DNA from 3 places in the Bacillus sp. 11C genome. Region 3 is predicted to be linked to each of the others. Evidence: riboswitches for the same ligand, from Rfam matches in the RefSeq annotation. Region 3 holds a riboswitch; each other region holds the start of a gene.
The links. Region 3 has a riboswitch for S-adenosylmethionine ahead of ACY3LV_RS19775 (2-hydroxyacid dehydrogenase). Riboswitches for the same ligand answer to the same signal wherever they lie in the genome.
Positions count from the first base shown of each region.

Region 1: it holds a riboswitch for S-adenosylmethionine, as region 3 does, so the genes downstream of both, metN (methionine ABC transporter ATP-binding protein MetN) here and ACY3LV_RS19775 (2-hydroxyacid dehydrogenase) in region 3, are expected to answer to the same signal.
Region 2: it holds a riboswitch for S-adenosylmethionine, as region 3 does, so the genes downstream of both, mtnK (S-methyl-5-thioribose kinase) here and ACY3LV_RS19775 (2-hydroxyacid dehydrogenase) in region 3, are expected to answer to the same signal.

Region 1 is NZ_JBUPVZ010000005.1:179,338-184,303, reverse strand. It holds gene gcvH (glycine cleavage system protein GcvH) at 30-413, shown strand; gene ACY3LV_RS09660 (YusG family protein) at 469-705, shown strand; gene ACY3LV_RS09655 (toprim domain-containing protein) at 777-1,139, shown strand; gene ACY3LV_RS09650 (thioredoxin family protein) at 1,141-1,461, shown strand; gene ACY3LV_RS09645 (SCP2 sterol-binding domain-containing protein) at 1,569-1,913, shown strand; SAM riboswitch class I at 2,028-2,134, shown strand; gene metN (methionine ABC transporter ATP-binding protein MetN) at 2,240-3,265, shown strand; gene metP (methionine ABC transporter permease MetP) at 3,258-3,926, shown strand; gene metQ (methionine ABC transporter substrate-binding lipoprotein MetQ) at 3,940-4,761, shown strand.
Region 2 is NZ_JBUPVZ010000023.1:24,515-29,480, reverse strand. It holds gene mtnW (2,3-diketo-5-methylthiopentyl-1-phosphate enolase) at 1-679, opposite strand, end outside; SAM riboswitch class I at 764-864, opposite strand; gene mtnE (methionine-glutamine aminotransferase) at 906-2,099, opposite strand; gene ACY3LV_RS20215 (carbon-nitrogen family hydrolase) at 2,194-2,973, shown strand; SAM riboswitch class I at 3,057-3,212, shown strand; gene mtnK (S-methyl-5-thioribose kinase) at 3,317-4,510, shown strand; gene mtnA (S-methyl-5-thioribose-1-phosphate isomerase) at 4,518-4,966, shown strand, end outside.
Region 3 is NZ_JBUPVZ010000021.1:32,512-37,477, reverse strand. It holds gene ACY3LV_RS19785 (hypothetical protein) at 1-123, opposite strand, end outside; gene ACY3LV_RS19780 (molybdopterin oxidoreductase family protein) at 227-2,269, opposite strand; SAM riboswitch class I at 2,412-2,503, shown strand; gene ACY3LV_RS19775 (2-hydroxyacid dehydrogenase) at 2,599-3,621, shown strand; gene ACY3LV_RS19770 (FGGY-family carbohydrate kinase) at 3,639-4,966, shown strand, end outside.

The DNA of each region.
Region 1 (4,966 bases), on a different contig from region 3:
ATAGTGCTGTAAAAAATGGAGGGATTCAATTGAGCATACCTAAAGATTTGCGTTACTCAGGAGAACACGAGTGGGTAAAAGTTGAAGGAGAAAAAGCCAGAATCGGGATTACGCATTTTGCCCAGTCCGAGCTAGGCGATATCGTGTTTGTCGAACTTCCTGAAGTGGGCGCTGAAATCAAAGCGGACGAGCCATTCGGCAGTGTTGAATCCGTTAAAACGGTATCTGAGCTTTATGCGCCGATTAACGGAACTGTTGTGGAAATTAACGAAGATCTTGATGACAGTCCGGAATTCGTAAACGAATCTCCGTACGAAAAAGCATGGATGATCGTCGTTGAGCCGTCTGACGCTTCTGAAATTGAAAAACTGATGACAGCAGAGCAATACGAAGAGATGACACAGGAAGACTAAAGCAGGATAGCTGTAAAGGCAATTGGACACGCTAACGTTATGGGAGGTGTCCAATATGGCTTTCAGTAAACAAAAGCTCGATGTCACCAATGATGTGACAGGCCGCTTTCAACATGGCCAGCTCTCGTTATATCATGAAAATGAGAGAATCGGCCAAATGACAAGCATGAATGAATATGAGCTTAAGTCCGGTTATTCCTTTGAAAATGAGAAATTTTATAAGACAGCCGATGTGGTCTCTGGAAACGATGAGAAATATGTGGATTGTGACTACGAAAACGGCTGGTGTTAATGTTGGCGGTGAATTTCACTGCCTTCTTTTACAATCTGAACGTTTCAAATTTGACGCGGCAGGTGAAGAAGATGGATGAGCTGGAAAAGGTCATGATTGTGGAAGGGAAATCAGATAAAGAGAAAATCGAAAGCGTTCTGGATGAACCGGTGCGCATTATCTGCACAAACGGAACAATCAGCCAGCTGAGGCTTGAGGAATTGGCTGACGAGCTTTATGATAAAGACGTCTATATATTAGTGGATGCTGACGAATCAGGCGAGAAATTGAGAAAACAGCTGAAAAGAGAATTTAACGAAGCCTGCCATCTGCATATCGACAGAGCCTATAAAGAAGTGGCGGCTGCGCCCAGACACCACGTCGCCTCTGTATTGCTGCGCGCGAATCTGAATGTCCATACTATTTTTCTTGAAAGAAAGTCCCGAGGTGTATAGCATGAAAGAACTCCAGGAACACGAGCTTGAGCACATTGCTGATGATGTGTATCTTCTATATTTATATACTCCGTTTTGCGGCACTTGCCAGCTTGCAAGCAAAATGCTGACAGTGGTGAAAGAAATGCTGCCTGATGTCGCCTTCTACCAAAACAATGTCAATTACTCTCCGACATTCGCAAAAGCGTATCAAATTGAAAGCGTCCCTTGTTTTCTGCTGTTTAAAGGAGGAAAAATGGTTGAAAGAGGATATGCGTTTCATTCCGTTTCTTATTTATATGAGCTGATCAAACAAAAATCATCTTCCGCATCCCATTTATGACATATTTCTCAGCGCATTCCAATGAAATTGTCGTTCGTTTTATAAAGGGGTTCGTGCGCCAGAGAGAGAAATGTCTATGTATGACCAACAAATAGGAGGTTGTACATATGGAGAAAGCGGAAGTTTTGGAAGATGAGTATCAGCATCTGTTTTTAAAACCCCTTTTGAGCGCTTCAACATTGCTTATTACCTTTCAAGGAGAAACAGAAGCCTTAACCGTCTCAATAAACGAACAGGGAGAAATGAAAAAAATTTCTCCGCGCCAACCGTCCAACCTGACCTTTTACGGAAACCAATCCGAAATCATTCATTTATTGCACGGAGACATTTCCCTTCAGCATCTGATTCAGAGCGGAAGCCTAAAAGTAAAGGGGTCCTTCAGAGCCCTGTTAAAGCTTGAAGCGATTCTCTGGCTGACGAATGGTTTTTTTCAGAGGATTGCGAATAATTAAAAAACAGAAAATTATTATAATAGTAAAAGTTGACATCATTTATTTTATTGACATGCAATCATCCGCCATGCTATTCTACATTAAGAATTTCCGGACGAAAAAGACTATATATTTCTCTTATCAAGAGAGGTGGAGGGAAGTGCCCTATGAAGCCCGGCAACCATCAACACTGTTGAAATGGTGCCAATTCACACGAAGCGTTCAGCTTTGAAAGATGAGAGAAAGGCATTTTATATAAGCCTTTCTGCTCAAGTGTGCAGAAAGGTTTTTCTTTTGCAGAAAACCCCGGAAGATTTCTTAGAATAGTGTTAAGGCAGGTGATTGCTTTGATCAATCTTCAAGATGTTTCAAAAGTGTATAAGTCGAAACATGGAGATGTCAATGCTGTCCAAAATGTCTCGCTTTCCATTAAAAAAGGTGAGATTTTTGGAATTATAGGATATAGCGGAGCTGGTAAAAGTTCCTTAATCCGTCTGCTGAACGGCCTTGAGAAACCAACCTCAGGAACCGTGGAAGTGGCGGGAACCAAGATTAATGAAGTAAACGGACGCGGGTTAAGAAACGCACGCCATGACATCAGCATGATTTTCCAGCACTTCAATTTGCTTTGGTCGCGGACCGTCAGAGATAATATCATGTTTCCTCTGGAGATTGCCGGGGTGAAAAAGAGCGAGCGCATCAAGCGCGCCAATGAACTGATTAAACTGGTAGGTTTAGAAGGAAAAGAAAAATCTTATCCGTCTCAGCTGAGCGGCGGACAAAAGCAGCGTGTCGGAATCGCCAGAGCGCTCGCAAACAATCCGAAGGTTCTCCTTTGTGATGAAGCGACATCAGCATTAGATCCGCAAACGACAGATTCAATTTTGGATCTATTGTCCGATATTAATGATAGACTCGGTTTGACAATTGTGCTGATCACGCACGAAATGCATGTGATCCGCAAAATCTGCAACAGAGTCGCTGTCATGGAAAACGGAAAGGTTGTGGAAGAAGGCGAAGTTCTCGATGTCTTCAAAAACCCGAAGGAAGACATGACAAAACGGTTTGTTCAGCAGGTGACAGAGCCGGAAGAAACGAAAGAAACGCTTCAGCATCTTCTTGATGAAACAGCATCAGGAAAAATGGTTCAGCTCACATTTGTCGGTGATTCGGCTGAACAGCCTCTGATTACAGAGATGATCAGAAACTTTAATGTCAGCGTCAATATTCTGCAAGGGAAAATCTCGCAGACGAAGGATGGAGCCTACGGTTCACTGTTTATCCATATTGACGGAGACGAGGAAGAAGTGCAAAACGTGATCCGGTTTATTAATGACAGACAGGTGAAAGCAGAGGTGATCACGAATGTTTGAAAAATACTTCCCGAACGTTGATTTAACAGAATTGTGGAACGCGACATATGAAACCCTTTATATGACGCTGATCTCTTTGCTGTTTGCTTTTGTCATCGGAGTGATTCTCGGCTTGCTGCTCTTTCTGACAAGTAAAGGGAGCCTCTGGCAGAACAAAACGATCAACTCTGTGATTGCGGCCGTTGTCAACATATTCAGGTCGATTCCGTTCCTTATTTTAATTATTTTACTGCTAGGATTTACGAAGTTTTTAGTCGGCACGATCTTAGGGCCAAACGCCGCATTGCCGGCGCTGGTTATCGGCTCGGCACCGTTTTACGCGCGCCTTGCTGAAATCGCGCTCCGTGAGGTGGATAAAGGTGTTATTGAAGCCGCTAAATCAATGGGAGCTAAGACGTCTACGATTATTTTCAAAGTGCTGCTTCCGGAATCTATGCCGGCTCTTATTTCTGGTATCACTGTTACGGCGATCGCTTTGATCGGCTCAACGGCAATTGCCGGAGCCATCGGTTCAGGCGGCCTTGGAAACCTTGCGTACGTAGAAGGCTATCAGTCGAATAATACTGATGTGACCTTCGTTGCTACTGTGTTTATTTTAATCATCGTGTTTATTATTCAAATCATCGGTGATGTCATAACAAATATTATAGACAAACGATAAGGGAGGATTTACATTGAAAAAGCTATTTTTAGGTGCATTACTGCTTGTATTTGCAGGAGTTATGGCTGCCTGCGGTTCGAATAACGCCGAATCCGGCAAGAAAGAAATTGTCGTTGCTGCGACAAAAACACCGCATGCGGAAATTTTAAAAGAAACTGAACCACTGTTGAAAGAAAAAGGCTACACGCTGAAAGTGAAAGTGCTTAGTGATTACAAGATGTACAACAAAGCTTTAGCTGATAAAGAAGTGGATGCGAACTACTTCCAGCACATTCCTTACCTTGACCAAGAAATGAAAGAAAACACAGATTATAAACTTGTAAATGCGGGTGCTGTTCACTTAGAGCCATTCGGTGTTTACTCTAAAAAATACAAGTCACTGAAAGATCTTCCAGACGGCGCGACCATTATCCTGACAAATAACGTTGCTGAACAAGGCCGTATGCTCGCTATGCTTGAAAATGCTGGATTAATCACACTTGATTCTAAAGTCGAAACAGTTGACGCAACATTGAAAGACATTAAGAAAAACCCGAAAAACCTTGAATTCAAAAAGGTAGCGCCTGAATTAACGGCAAAAGCATATGATAACAAAGAAGGAGACGCGGTCTTCATCAATGTAAACTATGCGATCCAAAGTAAATTAAATCCTAAAAAAGACGCGATTGAAGTGGAAGCAACGAAAAACAACCCATACGCTAACATCATCGCAGTAAGAAAAGGCGAAGAAGATTCTGACAAAATTAAAGCGCTGATGGAAGTTCTTCACTCTAAAAAGATCAAAGACTTCATCGAGAAAAAATACGACGGAGCTGTGCTTCCTGTATCTGAATAAGACTGAAACCCCGGATGAGAAATCCGGGGTTCAATTATTGACAAAGCCATAAAACGATATTCGTTTTATGGCTTTGTCATCTTTTCAGCGTGATTGAAAACCCTTGAAGTCTAGGAAGAACGAGCATTGGAGCGGACTCCCGCAGGATGTGGTGACAGGGGCGTTTGAGCAGGACGCTCTAGCTTTTAGCCGCTGATCTTTTTTC
Region 2 (4,966 bases), on a different contig from region 3:
CTCCCAATTCGGCGGCGCGTCTCGCTTTATCTTTCAGATCAGCCGTACGTCCAGTCAAATTGACCGCGTACAGCGTTTTATGCCCGGTTTGTTCATACGTTTCTTTCAATATTTGCTTTCCCTCTGTAATTCTTGTTTCAAAAGACGCCGGACCTGTCTCAAAGAAAATTTCATCGTCCTTGATCAAGTCAACTCCGCCAAGCGCCTGCTGTCTGAGCTGTTCTTTAATATCACGCAGGTCCCTTCCGATAACCCCTTTAAATATGCTCATTAACAGCGGTCTCTCAAATTCCCCCAGCAGCTTCCGGATGCCGTATACGCCAAACTTCGGTCCCGGCAGCGTGCGCTTAAATGCTTCAGAGAAGTGAAGATCGAGTAATTTAATTTTTCCATCCAGCGACAGCTTGCCAAACACTGTTGTCAGCAAAGCCGGAATATCCTGAGAGAAATTGATGTCAGGATAGGCAATTGTGATCACCGCTTGTTTTCCTGATGCAGGAGTTCCCTCTCTTTCCTCGACCTGTATCACCCGCCCCTTGTGCTTTTGCATTTGCTCCTGTTTCACCAAGGGCAAATCCGTCCAAGAGCCAACTGTCAATCCTGTTGCGATTTGTTCTGCTTTTTTCTCTGTATCGGCTCCCGGTTCGGTCAGGAGATATGTTGCCAATAACTCACTCATGCCAGAGCTCCTTTCATTTTCATCCATATAAAAAAACCTCTTCAAACAGCAATCGCGTCTAAAGAGGTTTCGTTTCTCGTCCGAATCTTATCTCTCAGCCGCCAGCTGCAAGAATTAGCACCGTGCTTTACAAGTCGGTTGCCGGGCTTCATCGGGCTCGTCCCTCTGCCTGCTCTTGATAAGAAAATATAGATTTTATAAATTATTTCGAATTATCCCATCGTTATCAGGTCTTGTCAATGCTTTTTTGGGTAAACAGGTTCAGTTTCCCAATTCGATAAGCGGCTTCCTTCAGTCTTTCTTCACTTGTCAGCAGCCCGACTCGGACGTAGCCCTCGCCATATTCACCGAAGCCGTTTCCGGCTGCAACCGCCACATTCGCTTTTTCCAGCAAAAGGTTTGAGAACTGCTCGGAAGTATAGCCTTCAGGCACAGGCAGCCATGCAAAAAATGAACCTGCCGGAGCTGTCACATCCCAGCCGATTTTCCGGCATGACGCGATCCAAACGTTTCGCCTGCTTTCATATCGGGCATTTTGCTCCGCCACACACGTCTGATCAGCTAACAGTGCCGCCGCTGCAGCCTCCTGAGTCGCTCTGAAAAGACTGACAAACATATGGTCTTGATACAGATTGATCGCTTCAATGACCGAAGCGTTTCCAACGGCAAAGCCGACCCGCCACCCTGCCATATTATACGTTTTTGACAGCGTGTAAATTTCAATGCCGATATCCTTGGCACCTTCAGTTTGCAAAAAACTTAAAGGCTTTCCGCCGTCAAATCCTACAGCGCCGTAAGCAAAATCGTGAACGACACAGACCCCGCTTTCTTTCGCAAAACTCACGGTTTCTTCAAAGAAGTCAGGGGTAGCAACGGCTCCGGTCGGATTATTCGGATAATTCAAATACATTAATTTCGCCTGTTCCCTCACTTCAGCGGCGATGCTGCTGTAATCAGGAAGAAACGCTCTGTCCTCTATGAGCGGCATCATTTCCATCTTCGCTTTCGCGAGTGCCACACCTGACCAGTAATCAGGATAGCCCGGATCTGGAACTAAAATCGTATCTCCGGGATTCAGCAAGCATTGCGGGAGCTCAACCAGACCGGCTTTCCCGCCGAATAATACAGCGACTTCAGTTTCCGGGTCAAGATCAATGCCGTATTCTCTTTTATAAAATGCTGCCGCTGCTGATTTCAGACTGTATGAGCCGCGAAAAGACGAGTATTTATGATTTTCAGGATCAGCAACAGCCCGTTTCATTTCCTCGACGATATGTTCCGGAGTCGGCTGATCCGGATTTCCCTGTCCGAGATTGATGACGTCGTGTCCTTCTGCGAGCTTTCGGTTCACTTGCTGCACCAAAGAAGCGAAGAATTGTTGAGGCAGCTCCTTCAATACATCAGATTGTTCAAATTTCATCTATTCTCACCTTCTAAAAAAATCTTGAAATGATAGTCCATCATCATATATGGTTAAATAAAAAAAGTAAAGAAAAATGTGGAGTGATAAAAAGATGAAATGGACGATATCTTGTCTTCAATTTGATATTTCATACGGAAAACCTTCAGAAAATATAAAAAAGGCTGAATTCTCCATCGAAAAAGAAAGCAAACATGCTGATGTTCTTGTTCTTCCTGAACTATGGACAACCGGATATGACCTGGCCAACCTTGATGAGCTCGCTGATGAAGACGGACGTTCTGCTCAGAGCTGGCTGAAGAATACGGCAAAAAAACATGGCGTTCATATTATCGCCGGATCGGTTGCTGTCAGAAAGGATTCTGATGTTTATAATACAATGTACATCGCGGATAAGGAAGGACAAATCATTAAAGAGTACAGGAAAGCCCATCTTTTTCAGCTGATGGATGAGCATGTGTATTTATCAGCCGGCTCCGAAGACGGATACTTTGAGCTTGATGGCGTCAAAAGCTCAGGATTGATCTGTTACGATATCCGTTTTCCGGAGTGGATCAGAAAACATACGACAAAAGGTGCCAACGTGCTGTTTATTTCTGCGGAATGGCCTCTTCCCCGCCTTGATCATTGGAAAAGCCTGCTTATTGCGCGGGCCATTGAAAATCAATGCTTTATCGCTGCCTGCAATTGCACCGGTTCAAATCCAAATAATGAATTTGCCGGGCATAGCCTGATTATTGATCCGTGGGGGCGCGTCCTAGCTGAAGGCGGCCGGGAAGAAGGCGTTGTCCGAGCGGAAATCGACCTTCAGGAAAGCGTTAAGGTGCGGGAAAACATTCCTGTTTTCGATGATATCAGAAAAGATTTATATTAAAAAATAGATTGACAACTTACTAAAACACCTGTTACTATGTTCATCAACTGATAAATTAGAATTGTTCAACAAATCAATATATTCTCTTATCGAGAGTTGGGCGAGGGATTTGGCCTTTTGACCCCAACAGCAACCGACCGTAATTCCATTGTGAAATGGGGCGCATCTTTTTCGCGCCGAGACGCTCGTCTCATAAGGCACGGTGCTAATTCCTTCAGATCTGATCTGAGAGATAAGAGAGGCGGACATATATGTTAAGCCTCCTTCTCTCTGAGAAGGAGGCTTTTTTACGGCCATTCAGCTGAAAACATATCAAGAGATTACATAATTGGAGGTTATGACAATGGCAGTCACAAAAACACCTTTATACGAAACGTTAAATGAAAGCTCCGCTGTGGCACTTGCGGTGAAGCTTGGCTTATTTCCAAGCAAAAGCACGCTGACATGCCAGGAGATCGGAGACGGCAACTTAAATTACGTTTTTCATATTTATGATCAAAAACATGACAGAGCTTTGATTATTAAACAGGCGGTTCCTTATGCAAAAGTTGTCGGAGAAAGCTGGCCGCTGACAATCGATCGAGCCAGAATCGAAAGCAGCGCTCTCATCCGCCAAGGCGAGCATGTCCCTCATCTGGTTCCAAGAGTGTTTTATTCCGATACAGAAATGGCAGTTACTGTCATGGAGGATCTTTCTCACTTAAAAATCGCAAGAAAAGGACTCATTGAGGGCGAAAACTATCCGCGCCTGTCACAGCACATCGGTGAATTTTTAGGAAAGACCCTTTTCTATTCTTCAGATTACGCGCTTGAACCTAAGGTAAAAAAACAGCTTGTTAAGCAGTTTACAAACCCGGAGCTGTGCGACATTACGGAAAGACTTGTTTTTACAGATCCTTTCTTTGACCATGACACAAATGATTTTGAAGAAGAGCTTCGTCCTTTTGTCGAAAAGCTCTGGAATAATGACAACGTCAAAATCGAAGCCGCTAAACTGAAAAAGTGTTTTTTAACATCAGCAGAAACGCTGATTCACGGTGATTTGCACACAGGAAGCATTTTCGCCAGCGAACTTGAAACAAAGGTGATTGATCCTGAATTTGCTTTTTACGGACCGATCGGATTTGATATAGGCCAATTTATCTCCAACTTATTTTTGAACGCACTCGGCCGTGACGGTGATGACAGAGAGCCATTATATCACCATGTCGAGCAGGTCTGGGAAGCATTTCAAGAGACATTCACTGAAGCCTGGGAGAGGGACAGTCTGGATGTTTACGCCAACATCGACGGTTACCTTACTGACACCCTCAGTCATATTTTTGAAGAGGCGATCGGATTTGCAGGCTGCGAGCTGATACGCCGCGCGATTGGCCTTGCCCATGTGGCTGATCTGGAAACGATCGTGCCGTTTGATAAACGAATCGGCAGAAAACGTCTGGCGCTCGAAACCGGCACAGCCTTTATCGAAAAGCGTTCGGAATTCAAAACGATCACAGATGTTATTGAATTATTTAAGTTACTTGTAAAGGAATGATCTATTTATGCCCCATTCATTTGCTGTTCCGCGTTCTGTTGAGTGGAAAGAAACAGCCATTACCATTTTAAATCAGCAAAAGCTTCCTGAGGTGACGGAATATGTGGAGCTGACGACGAAAGAGGATGTATTTAACGCCATTGTCACGCTCAAAGTAAGAGGCGCTCCCGCCATCGGCATTACGGCTGCCTTTGGACTTGCGCTTGCTGCAAAAGACATTGAAACAGGTGATGTCACGGAATTCCGCCGCAGACTGTGTGACATCAAACAGTATTTAAACAGCTCACGGCCTACCGCCATTAATTTATCTTGGGCCCTTGAGAGACTGAGCCATTCGATCGAAAACGCCATCTCCGTAAATGAAGCAAAAACAAACCTTGTCCATGAAGCGATTCAAATTCAGGTCGAGGATGAGGAAACGTGCCGGATGATCGGTCAAAACGCCCTGCAGCTTTT
Region 3 (4,966 bases):
ATCTCGTTCTTTTATAAGCAAGGTATCACTTTTTTCATATGCTTTTGGATGATTCATTTGCTTTAAACCTTCACCGATAAAATATCCAGCCAAAGCAATACCGATTCCTAAAAAAACGTCCATATGCATGCCTCCATTATGTCGATGTTAGGTTATACGAGCTGAGCATACGCCAGGTTTCATTTTTTAACCAAAAAACCGCCAGAATGTGCTCTGACGGTTTCTTTTAAGCCTTTTCTATCTGCACGCGGCCTGAAAAAAAGGTTGCGCCGCCGCCCATATCGGATAAGCGGTCTGGGGTAAGCGCGTTGACGAGTTGTTTTTTCCCCGTTTCATCCGCCCATAATCCTTGGCTGACTACGACACCTGGCAGCACTTGTTCTCCGACTGCAGCGGCCAGTTCACATTCTCCCCGGCTGTTCCAAATTCGTACAGGGTCCCCATCAACGATTCCGTATTTTTCAGCATCAGTTGTGTTAATAAAGAGCTTTGGCGTCTTTTCAAGCTTGATGTGCTTTGCATTGTTGGAAAACGTTGAGTTTAAGAAATTATGGTTTGGCCCCGGAACATACATAAATGGATGTTCGTCATCGCTTGCAAGAGGCGTATGTGTCGGTAAAGCCGGTAAACCGTCTTGCATCATTTTTTCTGAATATAATTCTATTTTTCCGCTTGGAGTCGGAAGTTCGGATGGAAACAGCGGCTTTTCGCGTTTCGCTTTCATAAATGAATGCTTACTTAGTGAATCGTAATCAATCTCCGCCAAATACGGATTATCTGGATGGTCAAGCGCCTGACGGATTAATTCTTCATCTGAATCTTTGAGCTCCTGGTCTGTGAATCCCATTGCTTCAGCCAGTAATCGGAACACCTCAGTGTTTGATTTGCTTTCTCCATATCTCTCAATCACCGGCTGCTGAAGCTGAATGTAATGATGCCAGTAGGAAGTATAAAAATCAGTATTTTCAAAAGCTGATGTCGCAGGCAGTACAATGTCCGCATATGCAGCCGTTTCCGTCAAAAACAAATCATGAACCACAGTAAACAAGTCTTCCCGCAGCAAGCCCTGTCTGACTTTGTTCGCTTCTGGCGCAACAACGGCAGGATTCGTCCCGTAAATAAAAAGAGAGCGAATAGGCGGATCTGGTTCCAAAAGCACTTTGCCAAGCTGATTCATATTAAACGACCTCGGCGTGTGCCCTTTCAGTAAATCAGGCCGCTGCAAGGCATTCGTGTTATATTCTAAAATGCCGCTGTTATGCTTTATTGCGCCGCCCCCTGTGTGGAGCCATTGGCCGGTGATCGCCGGAAGACAGGCAATCGTCCGTACAATCATCCCGCCGTTATCATGATGCTGGAGTCCGTTTCCAATTCTGATAAAAGAAGGGGAGGTTTCGCCGTACATTCTTGACAGCTGGTATATATCGTCGGTGCTCACACCGGTGATCAGCGATACCCTTTCCGGATCATACTGTTTCACGTGTTCACGGAGCTCTTCATAGCCGACCGTGTATTCAGACAAAAACGCTTCATCATGAAGGTTTTCTTTAAATAAAATGTGCATGATGCCAAGGGCCAGTGCGCTGTCGGTTCCGGGTTTTATAGGAATAAACCAATCTGCGAGACGCCCTGTTTGATTTTTATGCACATCAATCACGACAATTTTGGCCCCTTGTTTTCGAGCTTTTTGGGCAATTGTGATTTGGTGCATGTTTGTGCTGACCGCGTTGATTCCCCAAAAAATAAATAGTTTCGTATGAATGGTTTCCTCGGGATCGGTTCCCGCACTTATACCCATTGTATATTTATAGCCCTCAGATCCCGCTTTGCTGCAAATCGTCCGTTCAAGCTGGCTTGAGCCCAGACGATAAAAGAAGCGGCGGTCCATTCCTTCAGCTGTTAATTTTCCCATATTTCCGTAAAAGCTGTAAGGAAGTATGCTTTCAGCTCCCTCTTTATCAATCAGCTGTTTCCAGCGTGAGGTGATGGTATCGATCGCCTCATCCCAAGAAATCGGTTCAAATGTCGCCCCGCCTTTCGCACCTGTTCGTTTGAGCGGTGTCGTCAGCCGCTTTTCATCATAGATGCGCTCCGTCATGTTTCGAACTTTGTTGCATATGTTTCCGGCGGTCACAGGATGATCGGGATCACCTTGCACTTTCACAATTTTTCCGTCTTTTTTATGTATTAACAATCCGCACTGATCCGGGCAGTCCAGCGAGCAAACCGATTTGAAAATGCCGTTTTGTTGTGTGGCGAAAGATTTCATGGCCCAGTTCCTCTCTTAGATATTTTGTAAGAATTATAACATTTCGGATGATAACGTCAATTCAGAAAAAAGTGATTGACATCAATCTGAGACTTCTTTATGATAAACGTATTCTTCATTCTGAAAATTACATACTTAACATTTTCTATCCAGAGAGGTGGAGGGACTGGCCCTATGAAACCTCGGCAACATTATTGTGCCAATTCCAGCAAGCGTCAGCTTGAAAGATAGGAAAGTAAGGTTTATACCGGCGTCTGACTGTAACAGGGCGTGCCTATATATGAATCTCTTTCCATCTTCGGAAAGAGATTTTTTTATGGCAAAATTTGATGAAAAGGATGTTTTGCACCATGACTGTTTTGGTTACAGCACCGTACAACGAAGAAGGACGAAAAGAGCTTCAAAAATTATTCGGCTCAGTTGCTTATCAATCCTGGAAGGAAAAAGGACGGGCATATAAGGAAGATGAACTCATTCAGCTATTAAAAGAATCCAACGCCACGGGCTTGATTACGGAGCTAGATCAAGTAACAGAAAGCGTATTTGCATCTGTTCCAGAACTTTCATTTATAGGCGTATGCAGGGGAATGCCGTCCAATGTGGATGTGGCAGCAGCGTCAAATAGAGGTATACCCGTCTTCTATACACCCGGGCGAAATGCACAAGCCGTTGCTGAAATGTTTATCGGAAATGTGATTTCCTTTCTCCGCCATACCAGTACCTCTAATCAATGGTTGAAGGATAGGAAGTGGGAAAGCGATTATTTGCAGGCTTATGTCAAATTTAAAGGGAATGAATTAACAGGAAAAACGGTCGGCATGGTTGGGTTCGGAGCAGTTGGGCAAAGGATTGCAAAACTGCTGACTGCGTTCGATTGTAAAATAAAGTATTACGATCCATATGTACAAGACGATCATCCTCAATATGAAAAAGTATCTCTTAAAACGGTGTTTTCAGACAGTGATATCGTTTCTGTTCATCTGCCTCGTACCGAGGAAACACTGGTACTTATTGATCGGACGTATTTTAATCTGATGAAAGAGAGTGCGATTTTCGTCAATACATCAAGAGCTGTTGTGGTAAACCGTGAAGATCTTCTATCTGTATTAAAAGAATATAAAATCAGAGGAGCGATTTTAGACGTTTTTTATCATGAACCCCCAGAAGAATCAGACTACGAATTCATTTCATTGCCTAATGTTCTGGCAACACCGCATCTCGCTGGAGCAACCTTTGAGGTGGAGGATCATCACGTGACGATTCTGAACGAAGCTCTCACAAAGTGGCAGGTTCAAAAAACACTTCATATTCCGACATTATATAACAAAGATGAACTAAAAACAGAGGGATAAGAAAGGAGGGTAACGTAATGAAAAAACAAAAAGGCTATCTCGTATTTGATATCGGCACAGGGAATGCGAGAGCAGCGGTCGTGAGTGTATCGGGCAGCGTTCTAACAGTTGAAAGGGAGGATATCGCGTATGCCGCCGAGGCGCTTTATCCGGACAGCCGTTATTTTTCTCCTCAGGTGCTGTGGAAGCAAGTAATGAAACTGGCAAAACGTGCGCTTTCCCGTTCAGGTGATATTGACATTATTGGTTTGACATCGACGAGTCAAAGACAGGGGATTGTGCTGATCGATCAAAACGGCGACTCTTTTCTCGGGCTGCCGAACATTGATAACCGCGGCCGTGAGTGGGAGGAGAGCATACCCAATCAGGAAGAGATATACAGTCGCACAGGCCGACTGCCGACTGCACTTTTTTCTGCGCTCAAGCTTTATGGTTTAAAACAGCGCCAGTCCTCTTTATGGGAAAAAACAGCGAGCTTTACAAGCATCAGTGATTGGGTGACATACCAGCTGAGCGGAATATTGACATATGAACCATCACAGGCAACTGAAACCCTGCTGTTTGACGTGAAGCAAAACACTTGGTCAAAAGAGATGTGCGGCAAATTCGGCTTTTCTCCATCCATCCTTCCGCCTCTTGTAAGAGCGGGAACAGCGATTGGAACGATAACACATGAGTATGCGTCCGAATTGGGCCTTTCTATACATGCAAAAGTGATAGCAGGGGGCGGAGATACACAGCTGGCTGTGAAAAGCACCGGCGCCGCGCTTGAGGACATTGTCATTGTATCAGGGACAACAACGCCGATTACCAAAATTACGGCTGATCATGACGACACAAAACATAAAGCCTGGCTGAACTGCCATACAGATCAAGGACATTGGCTTTTGGAAACGAATCCGGGGATTACCGGTTTGAATTATCAAAAATTAAAACAGATTTTTTATCCGAATGAATCGTACGAAGTGATGGAGGAGGAGATTTCTGCCCTTGCTAAGGGAGACAATGCATGTGTGGCGGCTCTCGGTTCTTATTTATCGTCAGAAAAAAATGCGTTAACGAGAGGCGGTTTTCTTTTTGATGCCCCGCTTTCAGCGCATTTAAACAGAGCACATTTTGTACGTGCGGCTCTGCAAGAGATCGCATTTTCGATTAAATGGAACTTTGACATATTAACAGAGGTTACACCGTTTGAACGTGACTATGTTTGGGTGTGCGGAGGTGGATTCCAAAGCAGAGCGCTCACTCAATATATCGCGGACCTTCTTCAGAAAAAAATTTATGTTCAAGAGGGATATCATCAGGCATCTGTCGTTGGTGCTGCAGTCATTTGCAACGAAACCTT